Regions from separate parts of the Tardiphaga sp. GW821-FHT12E02 genome, predicted to be linked through region 2. Evidence: riboswitches for the same ligand, from Rfam matches in the RefSeq annotation. Region 2 holds a riboswitch; the other holds the start of a gene.
The links. A riboswitch is a leader RNA that binds a small molecule or an ion and turns the genes downstream of it on or off. The one in region 2 is predicted to bind S-adenosylmethionine.
Positions count from the first base shown of each region.

Region 1: it holds a riboswitch for S-adenosylmethionine, as region 2 does, so the genes downstream of both, metX (homoserine O-acetyltransferase MetX) here and AC1RQ5_RS04225 (O-succinylhomoserine sulfhydrylase) in region 2, are expected to answer to the same signal.

Region 1 covers NZ_JBXAQK010000001.1:992,616-999,817, forward strand. Annotated here, with positions in the region: gene AC1RQ5_RS04740 (DUF2125 domain-containing protein) at 1-378, shown strand, start outside; gene AC1RQ5_RS04745 (prephenate/arogenate dehydrogenase family protein) at 580-1,521, opposite strand; gene hisC (histidinol-phosphate transaminase) at 1,514-2,614, opposite strand; gene AC1RQ5_RS04755 (chorismate mutase) at 2,645-3,496, opposite strand; SAM riboswitch at 3,821-3,900, shown strand; gene metX (homoserine O-acetyltransferase MetX) at 3,983-5,191, shown strand; gene metW (methionine biosynthesis protein MetW) at 5,188-5,856, shown strand; gene AC1RQ5_RS04770 (TIGR02594 family protein) at 6,536-7,186, shown strand.
Region 2 covers NZ_JBXAQK010000001.1:888,495-895,696, reverse strand. Annotated here, with positions in the region: gene AC1RQ5_RS04240 (OpgC domain-containing protein) at 1-225, shown strand, start outside; gene AC1RQ5_RS04235 (SGNH/GDSL hydrolase family protein) at 222-995, shown strand; gene AC1RQ5_RS04230 (SGNH/GDSL hydrolase family protein) at 997-1,932, shown strand; gene AC1RQ5_RS04225 (O-succinylhomoserine sulfhydrylase) at 2,067-3,248, opposite strand; SAM riboswitch at 3,332-3,411, opposite strand; gene AC1RQ5_RS04220 (2'-deoxycytidine 5'-triphosphate deaminase) at 3,520-4,626, shown strand; gene AC1RQ5_RS04215 (Uma2 family endonuclease) at 4,623-5,252, opposite strand; gene AC1RQ5_RS04210 (outer membrane protein) at 5,435-6,097, opposite strand; gene garD (galactarate dehydratase) at 6,388-7,202, shown strand, end outside.

The DNA of each region.
Region 1 (7,202 bases), 100 kb from region 2:
GTGCTCGGTCTGACGGCGGCGGGCAATCTCGATGGCGAATTGCAGATGACGGTGACGGGGCTCGACAAGGCGATCAATGCACTGGGCATCGACAAGCTGCTGGAAATGGGCGTGCCGCAGGAGACGCTGGATCGTCTCGCACCGGGCGTGAAGTCGCAGGACGTGAACAATCTTCTGGGCGCGCTGGATCGTGCGATCCCCGGCCTCGGCAATTTCGCGCGCAAGAATGCAGGCGGGGCGCTGGCTGCGGGCGTGAATTCGATCGGCGCGCCGGCCACGCTGGAAGGCAAGCCGGCGCGGGCGTTTCCGCTGAAGTTCGTCGATGGGGCGGTGTTCTTCGGGGCGCTGAAGGTCGCGCAGATCCCGCCGTTGTTTTGATCTTCCCTTGCCCGCTTGCGGGCAGGGCTATCGCCTGTGACTGAGCGCGGATGGGGAGAGTGCTCGGCCTGCATGGTTCGAGACGCCCGCTTTGCGGGCTCCTCACCATGAGGGTCTTCTACAGCGCCATACTCAGCCCTCATCCTGAGGAGCCCGCAAAGCGGGCGTCTCGAAGGATGGCCACAGGCTGCGAGCGCCGTGTCAGCTGTCTTTCTTCTTCAACGCCGCATGCTTACGGCCGAAATCCGCGGCGGCTTCATCCTGGCCGAGATTCACGATGCCGCGGCGGATCGCCCGCGTGCGCGTAAAATGCTCGAACAGCGTCTCGCCATCGCCGCGCCGAATGGCACGCGTCAGCTTCGACAGGTCTTCCTGAAACGCGCCGAGCATTTCCAGCACCGCGTCCTTGTTGGTCAGGAACACGTCGCGCCACATGGTGGGGTCGGAGGCGGCGATACGGGTGAAATCGCGGAAACCGCCGGCCGAGAACTTCAGCACTTCCGAGCGAGTGACATCCTCCAGCTCGTCGGCCGTGCCGACGATTGTATAGGCGATGAGATGCGGCAGATGGCTGGTGACAGCCAGCACGAGATCATGATGCGCGGCGCCCATGATCTCCACATTGGCGCCGAGCGTGGACCACAGCGTCGAGAGTTTTTCGACGGCCGCGGGATCAGCGCCGTCAGGCGGCGTCAGGATGCACCAGCGATTCATGAATAGTTCGGCGAAGCCGGAATCCGGGCCCGAATTCTCGGTGCCGGCAACCGGATGCGCAGGAATGAAATGCACATTGGCCGGCAGATGTTCGGACATCGCGGCAAACACCGACGCCTTCACCGAGCCGACATCGGAGATGATGGCGCCCGGCTTGAGATGCGGCGCAATGCTCTGCGCGACATCGCCGGCGCGGCCGACGGGGACGCAGGAGATGATCAGGTCGCTGTCCGCTACCGCCGACGCATTGTCGTCGGCGATGCGATCGGCGAGCTTGATCTCCACGGCGCGGGCACGGACTTCCGGCGAAGCATCGGTGGCGACGAGTTCGCCGGCGAGGCCGAGCTGCTGGATGCCGCGCGCCAGCGACGAGCCGATCAGGCCGAGCCCGATCAGCGTGATGCGTGGAAAGAGCGGCGCGTCAGTCATTGCGCTGCATGAATTCGCGCAAGGCGGCGAGCACCAACTCGTTGGCTTCCTCGGTGCCGATGGTCATGCGCAGCGACTGATGCAGGCCGTAGCTGGCAACCGCACGCAGCACCAGGCCACGCTTGGTCAGGAACGCGTCAGCGTCCGCTGCGGTGAGACCAGCCGTGGTCGGGAAGTGGATCAGGATGAAATTGGCAACGCTTGGCGTCACCTTCAGCCCGAGTTTCGTGATTTCCGTGGTGAGAAGATCGCGCCACTTCTCGGTGAAGACGCGCGACATCTCGACATGGCCGGTGTCCTCGATCGCAGCCACGGCGGCGAGCATGGCCGGCGCCGAGACGTTGAACGGGCCGCGCACGCGGTTCATCGCATCCACGATATGGGCGGGACCGAACATCCAGCCGATGCGCAACGCCGCAAGGCCGTGCACCTTGGAGAAGGTGAAGCAGGCGACGGTGTTCTCGGTGGTCTTGGCGAGGTCGATGCCGCTCTCATAATCGGGCTTGCCGACATAGTCGGCGTAAGCCGCGTCGAGCACCAGCAAGACATGATCCGGCAGCGACGACCGCAGGCGCTTCACTTCCGCGATCGGCAGATAGCTGCCGGTGGGATTGTTCGGGTTCGCCAGCCAGACGACCTTTGTCTTGTCAGTCACGACTTTCAGGATCTCGTCCACATTGCAGGTGAAGTCGATTTCCTTGGCCACGACATTGGTGGCGCCATTGCCCATGGTGGCGATGGGATAGACCAGGAAGCCGTATTGCGTGTGGATCGCCTCGTCGCCGGGGCCGAGATAGACATGGGCGATCAGGTTCAGGATCTCGTCCGAACCGGCGCCGCAGATGATGTTGTCGGGGTTGAGGCCGTAGCGCTTGCCGACGGCGTCGCGCAGAACCTTGGACGTCCCTTCCGGATAATCCTCGAGATGCGTGCCGACGCGGGCAAAGGCCTCCTTCGCATGCGGCGACGGGCCGAACGGCGTCTCATTGGCCGACAGCTTGAACACCTTGCGGCCGGCCTCGGGCGTGGGGCTCTTGCCGGGGGTGTAGGGCGCGATATCGAGAATGCCGGCTTTCGGCACGGGGCGGGACATTGGGGTAGCTCCGGATCGTCTGGAAAAAGCTCAGGCGCGCGGCGCGCCGTCTGCGGGCACCGTATAGCGGGTTGCGTGGCTGCCGACGAGGGCGGAGGACCGCACCGAGGCCCCCGCTGCGATCAGGGCAGCCTTGATGCCGTCGAAGGTCTGCGGCGCGCTGATGGAGACCAGCAGCGAGGCGCCGTCGAAGGCGGTATCCGGCACCACGACCACATCGGCCAGGGGCGCCAGTGCGCGGGCGATCTCGGCGTTCCAGCCGGAGACGCGGACGCTCCAGCATTCCACCTCGGTGACCATGGCGCTGTCGGCCACCCGGGAGACCACGAACACCGGCAGCGCGGCCGGATGGTCGGCGCGCTCGATGAAGGGCAGCCGGGCGATGATTTTTGGCACGCCCTCGGCTTCCAGCTCATGCCACCACGGCGTCTGGCCGGAGGTGGCGGAGACCAGCGCGAGGTCGCCCTTGGATTTGGCCACGGCTTCCACGGCGGCAACGGCGCTGAAATGGGAGATATACGGCACCGTGAAGCCGAAATGGAAACGGGCGGAATCGCGCATGGCGCTCTCGCCGAGCGACAGATCCGCATGCAGCGAGAACGGCGCCTGGACGTAGGTGAAAGTCGAGATGATCACGCGCCAGATGCCCTCGACGGTGTCAATGGGCAGGATGCCGCGATGGCGCTGCACCAGGCGGCGCATCATGTCGGCCTCGCGGGCCGGGCGGAAGGCGGAGCCGACCTCCTGGGTCTGCTTCACCGAGATCAGCCGGTCGATGATGTCGCCGCGCGACATCAGGAGCTGATGCACCTGCGCGTCGATGCTGTCGATCTCCTGGCGGAGCTCATTCAGGGACGGCGGGGCGGGGGGCAGTTTCGACATGAAAACGGACCTTGGGCGACCTTGGGCAGACAGGGCCCCTGATTAGGTAAGACGGGGTATGAAAGCAAAGAAAACATGACATCGTCATCCCGGCCAACGCAGCCGGACTCTCGCATAGGGTGTGGAGAGTGCGTGGCCTGCATGGTTCGAGACGCCCGCTGCGCGGGCTCCTCACCATCAGGGGCGTCTGTGGCGTTATACGCCACTCTCATCCTGAGGAGCCCGCGAAGCGGGCGTCTCGAAGGATGGCCACGGGCTGGAACCACTTAAATGGTTCTAGCCTCGCCCTATATTGACGGTCGGCCAAGGTGGGACTACGATCCCTGCCTACTCCGTGGTCATTTGAGCCGGCCGGCTTGCAGCCACGTTAAATAACTCGCTAAACAGGCCGGGGACGTTTGCTCCCGGCCGAACCGTATGTTCAGGCCGGGTTTTTTGTGCCCGGTATCCGTGTGGAGGACTCCCGCGAGGGAGCCGGGTATCGCGATGGTCAGTGTCCAGCCCTTGAAGAGTGTCTCGGTCGCCCCCGAGGATCGCCTTCACGAAGCCAACAATCCGAGTTCGCTGGTCGCCAAATTCGGCGCCGACGAGCCGCTGCGCCTCGATTGCGGCGTCGATCTCGCTCCGTTCCAGATCGCCTATCAGGCCTACGGCACGCTGAACGCCGACAAGACCAACGCCATCCTGATCTGCCACGCACTGACCGGCGACCAGCACGTTTTCAATAAAAACCCCGTCACCGGCAAACCGGGCTGGTGGGGCACCATGGTCGGGCCGGGCAAGGCGCTCGATACCGACCGCTACTTCATCATCTGCTCCAATGTGCTGGGCGGCTGCATGGGCTCGACGGGGCCGGCCTCGATCAATCCCGCCACCGGCAAGATCTGGGGCCTCGATTTCCCCGTCATCACCATTCCCGACATGGTGCGCGCCCAGGTCATGCTGATCGACCGCCTCGGCATCACGCAGCTGTTTTGTGTGGTCGGCGGCTCCATGGGCGGCATGCAGACGCTGCAATGGACCGCGGCCTATCCCGAGCGCGTGTTCTCCGCGCTGGCGGTGGCCTGCGCCACAAAGCACTCGGCGCAGAACATCGCGTTCCATGAACTGGGCCGGCAGGCCGTGATGGCCGATCCGGACTGGCGCGGCGGGCGTTACTTCGAGGAAGGCACGCATCCGCATCGCGGCCTCGGTGTCGCGCGCATGGCCGCGCATATCACTTATCTGTCGGATGCCGCGTTGCATCGCAAATTCGGCCGCCGCATGCAGGATCGCGAACTGCCGACATTCTCGTTCGATGCCGATTTCCAGGTGGAAAGCTATCTGCGCTACCAGGGCTCGTCCTTCGTCGAGCGCTTTGACGCGAACTCCTATCTCTATCTCACCCGTGCGATGGACTATTTCGACATCGCGGCGGATCATAACGGCCATCTGGCCGAAGCTTTTCGCGATACGCAGACACGTTTCTGCCTCATGTCTTTCACCTCGGACTGGCTGTTCCCGACCGCGGAATCCCGCGACGTGGTGCATGCGCTGAATGCCGGCGGCGTGCGCGTGTCCTTCGCCGAGATCGAGACCGACAAGGGGCACGACGCCTTCCTGCTCGACGTGCCGGAGTTTCTCGACATCGCCGATGCCTTCCTGAATTCGGCGGCATCGGTGCATGGCCTGCCCGTGGCGGAGGCAGCAAAATGAACGCGCCGCAACAGGGCCTGCATTTCAGCCTCGCGCGCCCGGCCTCGCGCGGTCTCGAAAACTATCGCGGCGATCATGTTCTTGTCGCCGACATGATTCCGGCCGGCGCAAAGGTGCTCGACGTCGGCTGTGGCGACGGCGATCTGCTGCAATTGCTGGAAAGCCGCGGCATCGACGGCCGCGGCATCGAGCTGTCGCGCGAGGGCGTGAACCGCTGCGTCGGCAAGGGGCTGGCTGTGGTGCAGGGCGATGCTGACACCGACCTCATCAACTATCCCGACGATGCGTTCGACTACGTGATCCTGTCGCAGACGCTGCAGGCGACGCGGCAGCCGCGCGTGGTGCTGGAAAACCTGCTGCGCATCGGCCGTCGCGCCATCGTGTCGTTCCCGAATTTCGGCTTCTGGCGGATGCGCCTGCAGCTGCTCGTGGGCGGCCGCATGCCGCGCACCGAGAACCTGCCGGCGACCTGGTACGACACGCCGAACATCCACTTCTGCACCATCAAGGACTTCGTGCATCTGTGCGACGAGATCCATGTGAAGATGGAGCGCGCGGTGGCGCTCGATCTTCATGGTCGCCCGCTGCGCCTGAATGCGCCGTGGTGGTTCTGGAATCTGTTCGGCGAGCAGGGCGTGTTCCTGCTGCATCGGGTGGAGAAGTAACATCAAGCCGTAGGGCGGATGAGCGCAGCGTCATCCGCCATTCTTCGCCACACGCACTCGGCTGGCGGATTACGCCTTCGGCTCATCCGCCCTACGGCGGCGGCGCTTTGCGAGCGGAAAGCGCGGTCATTACTCCGTCCCTCATCCTGAGAGTCTGACTCATCAAGCGATGGGGTAATTTTGGCTGGACTTGCTCGGGACAGCAATCCCAGCTCGCTTCTCCGTCCCTCATCCTGAGGAGCCGCGCAGCGGCGTCTCGAAGGATGGCCGCGGGCTCTGCGCCAGGCCAACTCATGGTTCGAGACGGCGCTACGCGCCTCCTCACCATGAGGGACGAGAGTGTGCTGCGCTCCATGGACCGCGTTATCAGTCATCCTTTCAGGATGAGGGCGGAAGAGGCTGCGCCGCTGCCCGCATGCACCCCAAAGATGCAATAAAACTAGCTAATCAAAATAGGTAATATACGAAAGCCTCCCGCTTAGCGGGAGGCTGCTATGTCTAGACGTATTAGAATCGTTAAACTTGAAGGCAAAGCTAAGTCCGGCGCCCAGAAATGAGCCAGATTCGCGCCGTTTGACGTCTTGCTTTCGTCACACGCAGCCTGTTTTCACACACCCCTCACAAAGTTGGAGCGTGTTTCCGATCTGGGGATCGGAGGTATTACGAGGGTTAACTTTCTATGGTTCGTTTTGTTGCGTATCGCCGTGCACTTCGCCTGTCTGCCTTGGCGCTGTGTTCGGCAGCTATCTTTGCTTCCATCTCGCCGGCCTCTGCCCGGCCTCAGCACGGCGCCTCGCGCCATCATTCGCATCACGTCAGCAAATATACTCACAGCTCTCGCAAGCATGTCCGGCATCGTTCGCGCACTCTGCGCCGTCACGCCGCCCGCGCAGAGCAGCAGGCGCCGTCCTTCGGCGATTCCGAAAATTTCGCAAATGCCAATGCGAGCATGAACCAGCCGTCGGGCGGTTTCGGTGGCTCGGGTCTCGTCGACACCGCGCGCAGCTTCATCGGTCGTGGCAATCCGACCGCGCGCGGCCGCCTCTGGTGCGCCGCGTTCATGAATCTCGTGCTGAAGCGCACCGGCCACCAGGGCTCGGGCTCCGACATGGCACGCTCGTTCTCGAGCTATGGCCAGCGTCTGTCCGGTCCGCAGGTCGGCGCCATCGCCGTGATGTCGCGCGGCCGCCGTGGCGGCCATGTGGGCGTCGTGTCGGGCATCGATGCCAAGGGCAATCCGATCATCGTGTCCGGCAATCACGGCAACCGCGTCGCGGAGTCCACGTATTCCAAGGGCCGCGTCTACGCCTATGTGATGCCGTCGAGCTGAGGTGTGTAGGGTGGGC
Region 2 (7,202 bases):
CTTGAGATTTTCTGCATAGGCGTGTTTCTGGCTTTTGCGGGTCAGTTTTTCCTGGGCGAGATCGCGGGCGGTGCAGTCATGCACGGCCTGGTCAGCCTGATCGGGATCGTCATCATGTCCACCGCTGCGTGGGTGTTCTCCTGGTACAAGCGCGTCACCGCGAAGGGCGGAGCGCGCGCCAAAAAGACACCCGACGCTGATCTTGCAGGAGGGGAAGTACGATGACCTCGCTGCTGCACCGGCCGCCATGGCGACATGCATTGCTGCTGCTCCTGCTGATGGCGGGGCCGGCCCGGGCCGAACCGCCCAAACAGACCTGCGAAGTCCCCGCCTATCTTCTCACCAGCGAGAGCTCGCTGCCGAAAGTGAAGGCAGCCGTGAAGCCGGACGGCAAGCTCAATATCCTGGTCATCGGCAGCCGTTCCTCGGTCATTGGCCTATCCGACCATTCCGCTGCCTATCCTGCGCGCCTGCAGGCCTATCTGAGCGAAAAGCTGCCGGGCGTCGCCGTCGATGTCGCGCTGGAATTGCAGGTCAAGAAGACCGCCGAGGAGATGGCCCCCACGCTCGGCAAACTGGTGGAGGACCGCAAGCCGGACCTCGTGATCTGGCAAACGGGAACCGTCGATGCCATGCGCCAGGTGGATGGCGACGATTTCCGCAATGCATTGGACGACGGTGTCGCTGCCATGCAAAAGGCCGGAACTGACGTGATTTTAATGAACCTGCAGTATAGTCCGCGCACCGAGACCATGATTTCGGGCTCGGCCTACCTAGATAATATGCGCGTGGTGGCGCAGCAGCACGATGCTCCGCTGTTCGACCGGTTCGCCATCATGCGGCAGTGGAATGAGAATGGTGATTTCGACCTGTTCAGCCCCGCGCCTGGCATGGAGCTTGCCAAGCGGGTGCATGACTGTCTCGGTCGTGCGCTATCGAGCTTCGTGATCGAAACGGCGCATATCAAGACAGCGGATTTGAGGATTCAGCGTTAAAATGAGTTTCATCGGCCAACTGCCTCGCTTTGCCGTCGTCGCTGCGCTTGCTCTCACGACCCCCGCACTTACTTCCATCGTGCACGCCGAAGGCGCGCAGCCCGTCGCACAAGGCAGCGAAGCAGCTGCGGCAGACGCCGCAAAGAAGGGCGTCGCAGCCACAACCATCGACAGGGTCAAGCAGGCCGCCCAGACCGCCACGGATATTCTCAGCCGCGTCCCATGCCGCACACCAAAGGGCGGCACGAAGGCCATGGGAACGCTGCCGCATGTGGCCGGCAAGCTTGCCGCCCATAAGCCGGTGGTGATCGTTGCATTCGGCTCGTCCTCGACTCAAGGCCATGGCTCGACGGCGCCGGAATTCACCTATCCCAACCGCCTCGCGGCGCAGCTCCGCCGCGCCTATCCGGGCGCCGACATCACCGTGCTCAATCGCGGCAAGGGCGGCGAGGATGCACCGGAAATGATGGCGCGGCTCCAGGCCGAGGTGATCAATTCGAAGCCGGATCTCGTGATCTGGCAGCTCGGCACCAATGCGGTGCTGCGCAATCTCGATCCGGGCGAGACCGGCAAGATGATCGAGGACGGCGTCGGCCGCATCCAGGCCGGCGGCTCCGATGTGGTGCTGGTCGATCCGCAATACTCACCGGCGACGGTGGAGAAGCCCGAAAGCACCAGCAAGATGCTGGCGCTGATGCATAAGGTCGCCGAATTGCGCAAGGTTGGATACTTCCCGCGCTTCGAGGTGATGAAGGAATGGCACGAGGGCCAGCAGATGGCGTTCAGCTCCTTCGTTATCGCCGACGGTCTGCACATGAACGACTGGGGCTACGCCTGCTTCGCCCAGCTGCTCGGCGACAACATCATCAAATCGGTCGGCACCATCAAGATGGGCACCAACGAGCCGGCCCAGCAGCAGGCGCAGCGGCCGCTGTAAGGCGCGACCGTAGGATGGGTTGAGCGGAGGCGCGAAGCGCCGGAGCGACAACCCATCGGCCGAGCCTGCGGCAATCGACGGAAGTGATGGGTTTGCGCTTCGCTCAACCCATCCTACGCTCCGGCGTTCTTGGCTTACGCCTTCGCCAATGCCGCTTCGAGATCCTCGATCAGATCGTCGCGATGCTCGAGGCCTGCGGAGAAGCGGATAAAGCCTTCGCTGATGCCGAGCTCCTGTCGCGCTTCAAGCGGCAGACGCTGATGCGTCGTGGTCGCCGGATGCGTAACCAGGCTCTTCGCATCGCCCAGATTGTTCGAGATGCGCGCGACCTTCAGCTCGTTGAGGACACGGAACGCCGCTTCCTTGCCACCCTTGACCTCGAAGCCGATCAGCGTCGAACCCGCACGCATCTGCTTCTTCACAGTTGCCGCCTGCGGGTGATCCTCGCGGCCCGGATAAATCAGCCGTGACACCTTTGCATGCTGGGCCAGCACATCGGCGATCGCCGCCGCCGTCTGCGTCTGGCGCTCGACACGCACCGCCAGCGTCTCCAGCCCCTTCACCAGCGTCCACGCATTGAACGGCGAGATCGAGGGGCCGGTCTGGCGCAGATAGTTGTGAATGTGCTCGTCGATAAAATCCTTCGACGACAGGATGATGCCGCCAAGGCAACGGCCCTGGCCGTCGATATGCTTGGTCGCCGAGTAGACGACCACATCGGCACCGAGCGCCAGCGGGCTCTGCCAGATCGGCGTCGCGAACACGTTGTCGACGATCAGCCGCGCGCCGCCGGCATGGGCGATCTTGGCGATGGCGCCGATGTCGAGCACGTCGAGGGTCGGATTGGTCGGGCTTTCCAGGAACAGCGATTTGGTGTTCGGCTTCATCGCCTTCTGCCACTGGTCGAGATCGAGGCCATCGACCAGCGTGAATTCGATGCCATAGCGCGGCAGCAGTTCCTCGATCACATAGCGACACGAGCCGAACAGCGCCTTGGCAGCGACGACGTGATCGCCCTGGCGCAGCGGCGCGAGGATCGCGGTGGTGACGGCGGCCATGCCGGTTGCGGTCGAACGCGCGGCTTCGGCGCCTTCGAGATCGATCATCCGGTTCTCGAACATCGACGTGTTCGGATTCGAGAAGCGCGAATAGATGAAGCCGGGATCTTCGCCCTTGAACCGCGCCTCGCAGGCCTCGGCGGTCTCGTAGATGAAGCCCTGGGTGAGGAAGAGGGCCTCGGACGTCTCGTTGAATTGCGAACGCAGGGCGCTGGAATGAACGAGGCGGGTTTCGGGACGATAGGACTTCGCAGACATGTGACCTCCAACGTGACCGCGTGTCGCGGGCACAAAAAAACCGGCCTGGACGGACGTCCTCAGGCCGGGATCGCATGCTGGAAGGACATGTGTCCCCGGCCTGTTTAGCGACTTATTTTACGTGGCTGCAAGCCGGCCGGCTCAAATCACCACGGGATAGGAACGTTCCTATTCCCGCTTGCGCTTGCCGTCAAGGCGCGCTTGAGATAGCCGGTAAAGTTACGGTTTTTCAGGGGATTGCCCCTGCAAGACGATCGAAGGACCTTAACCCGTGACGTTCACCCTCGCCCCCGATGCCGATGGAATTCTGCCCGACAGCATGATCGAGGCGATGGCCGAGGCCGGCCTGATCCTGCCCGAATATGATTTCGTCGAAAGCCAGATCCAGCCGGCCAGCCTCGATTTGCGTCTCGGTCCCATCGCCTACCGCGTCCGCGCCAGCTTCCTGCCTGGGCCGAATGTCACCGTCGCGGAACGCATCGATGAATTGAAGCTGCATGAGATCGATCTCTCCGAAGGCGCGGTGCTGGAGACCAACTGCGTCTACATCGTACCGCTGCTGGAAAGCCTGGCGCTGCCGCCGCATATCTTTGCTGCGGCGAACCCGAAGAGCTCTACCGGCCGCCTCGATGTCTTCACGCGTGTGATTGCCGATGGCACCCGTCGCTTCGATGTGATCGGTGCGGGCTATCACGGCCCGCTCTATGCCGAGATCAGCCCCAAGACCTTCCCGGTGCTGCTGCGCGAGGGCTCGCGGCTGTCGCAGGTGCGTTTCCGCGTCGGCGATGCCGTGCTCGACACCGAAGCCCTCGAGGAACTGCATGCGTCGGAGCCTTTGGTCGATATCGACGATGCCGATCTCAAGGGCGGCCTCGCCGTCTCTGTCGATCTGTCCGGTGAAAATGCGTCCGGCTTTGTCGGTTATCGCGCCAAGCGCCACACCGGTGTCGTCGATGTCGATCGTCGTGGCGGCTACGCCATCGAGGATTTCTGGGAGCCGATCCATGCGCGCGCCGACCGCACGCTCATCCTCGATCCCGGCGAATTCTACATTCTCGCCTCCAAGGAAGCCGTGCAGGTTCCCCCGGATTACGCAGCCGAGATGGTCCCGTTCGATCCATTGGTCGGCGAATTCCGCGTGCACTATGCCGGCTTTTTCGATCCCGGCTTCGGCCATGACGGCGCCGGCGGCAAGGGCTCGCGCGCGGTCCTGGAAGTGCGCTCGCGCGAAGTGCCGTTCATCCTCGAACACGGCCAGATCGTCGGCCGCCTCGTCTATGAACGCATGCTGGATCGCCCAGACTCACTCTACGGCCAGCGCATCGGTTCGAACTATCAGGGCCAGAACCTGAAGCTGTCGAAGCATTTCAAGGTTTAAGGACGTCGCCGCGGATTCAGCGGCGTGCCTGCATATAAATCGGCAACGCGGCAACGGAATTTGAGGTCCTGAATTTCGATTTCAGCATCCGCCTCGGTCAGCACGGTCGAGGTCCAGCCTTCGCCTGTGCGTAGCTCGAATTGGACCGCTATGTGATCCTGCGTGACGATGAGCAAAGCGACGCAAGGCGGATGCGAGCGATAGAGTTCGCATTTAACATCGATCCATTCGCGCCCGGTACCGGGGATACCGATCTGATCCGAAGACGACACGATCTCGGCCAGTAAATAAGCCGCATCGAAATAGCGCTGCTCAAGCTCGAACTCCGCATCGATGACGGCTACATCGGGCTCTGGCTCGTAGACCTTGCCGTCAAGGACAAAGGCTTTAAAGCCAGATCGCTGGGTTGCCATGAGCGGCAGACCTTGCCGGTCAAAGCTATTGTTCAGCAACCGACTAAGATTGTCTGCAATCCGATTATGAACGAGTTTCGGCGGCGTCATCATGACGGGTACGCCGGCCAGTAGTTCCCAGCGCTCATGATCGGGGCGATGCTTCTGGAAGTCACGGAATTCCTCCGCAGACATCTGCCGGCCGGTCCGGCCTTGCATGACGGCAATACCCATCACCAATTCCCTTCGCTGGCTGCACGGTACTACAAACATAGCGCCTGCGAAAGCCGGGTTCCGCTCGCCACCGCTCGACGAAAAAAGGCCCGCATGGAAAATGCGGGCCAGGTTTTCTGGAGTCCAAGTCGATAGTTCAGGGGTCGCGACGCCAGTCTTAACCGGCGTCGCTGGTCGCAAACTTACTGAACGAAACCGCCGCCCAGATTGCCGAGGTTGAAACGGTAGTTCAGGCCAGCCTTGATCGAGTGCTGGTCGTTCTTGAAGCTGCCGGGGCCGCCCACTGGAGCGATGAAGTTGACGGTGCCGAAATCGTAGTACTGATATTCGAGCTTGCCCGACCAGTTCTGGGTGAACAGGTATTCGAGACCGCCACCGACGGTGTAACCGTCGCGACCACCGTCGCCACCGAAGCCGTTCGAGAAGCGGGTGTCAGCCCAGGCGTAACCGCCCTTGGCGTACAGCAGGGTCGGACCCCAGGTGTAGCCGAGACGGCCGGTCACCGAGCCGAGGCCACGATTGTCGATGTTGCTGTTGGTCGAGAGGAAGCTGTAATTGGCTTCCAGACCGAGCACCCAGTTCGGTGCGAACTGCATGTCGTAACCGCCCTGGACACCGCCGAGGAACGTGCCGTCACGGCTGCCAGCGAGCACATTGTCTTCGCCCGGGAAGCCACCACCGATGTGACCACCGATGTAGAAGCCGGTCCAGTTATAGATCGGCGTAGCCGGAGCTGCGTAAGCCGGAGCCTTGGTGTACGGACGAGCTGCCAGATCGGCTGCAGACGCGGGAGCAGCCAACGCGACCATGGCAACGGCTGCGGTCGAAAGCAGAAACTTCTTCATAGATAATCCTCTCAATCCCAAACTGGATTGCGGCGAACCTAGACGATTGCGCAGAGATTGCTGTCACAGCCGTGCAACACGGCGCGAAACGAAAGTGGCAGGATTTTCAGCGACGTCGTGCTTCGGACACAGGCTCGCCGCATTCCATCGACGATGCGTGTCTGCGCGTTCACATCTGCGAGAGATTCATGCTGAAGCGGAACCTTTCTCGCATTCGTAAAAGATGTGTTAGTGCTTTTACAAGCGCTCGGGATGATGCCGGGTGCACAGGGCAAGGGACGAACCACGCGATGGCCACCACGACGGCAGCCGACACATACGCGCCACGCACGATCAAGCTGAATGCCCGCGACAATGTCGCGATCGTGGTAAATGATTTCGGACTGCCTGCGGGAACCCTGCTCGCTGATATCGGCATCACGCTGCGCCAATTCGTGCCGCAGGGACACAAGCTCGCACTCGTTGAAATCCCGCAGGATCAGCCGATCATTCGCTATGGTGAAATCATCGGCTACGCGCTCGACACGATCGCTGCCGGCGATTGGGTGGAGGAAGCGCGCATCCATATGCCCGACGCGCCGGAACTCGATCGACTCGATATCGCGACGGCAACGCCCGCACCGCAGGAGCCGCTGACCGGCTACACATTCGAAGGTTTTCGCAATCCCGACGGCTCGGTCGGCGTGAAAAACATTCTCGCCATCAGCACCTCAGTGCAATGCGTCGCCGGCACGCTCGATTTCGCGATCAAGAAGATCAAAAGCGAACTGCTGCCGCGCTATCCCAATGTCGATGACGTCGTCGCCGTCACCCACGGCTATGGTTGCGGCGTCGCCATCAATGCGCCCGACGCCTACATCCCGATCCGCACGCTGCAGAATATCGCACGCAATCCGAATTTCGGTGGCGAGGTGATGGTGGTCGGTCTCGGCTGCGAGAAACTCGCACCGGAACGCCTGCTGCCGACCAACGACCCAGCCAGCATGATGCGGCTGCAGGACGAAGGCAATCAGAGCTTTGGCGACATGGTGGACACCATCGTCACCATGGCCGAAGCGCGCCTCAAGATCCTGAATGCGCGCAAGCGCGAGACGGTGCCGGCCTC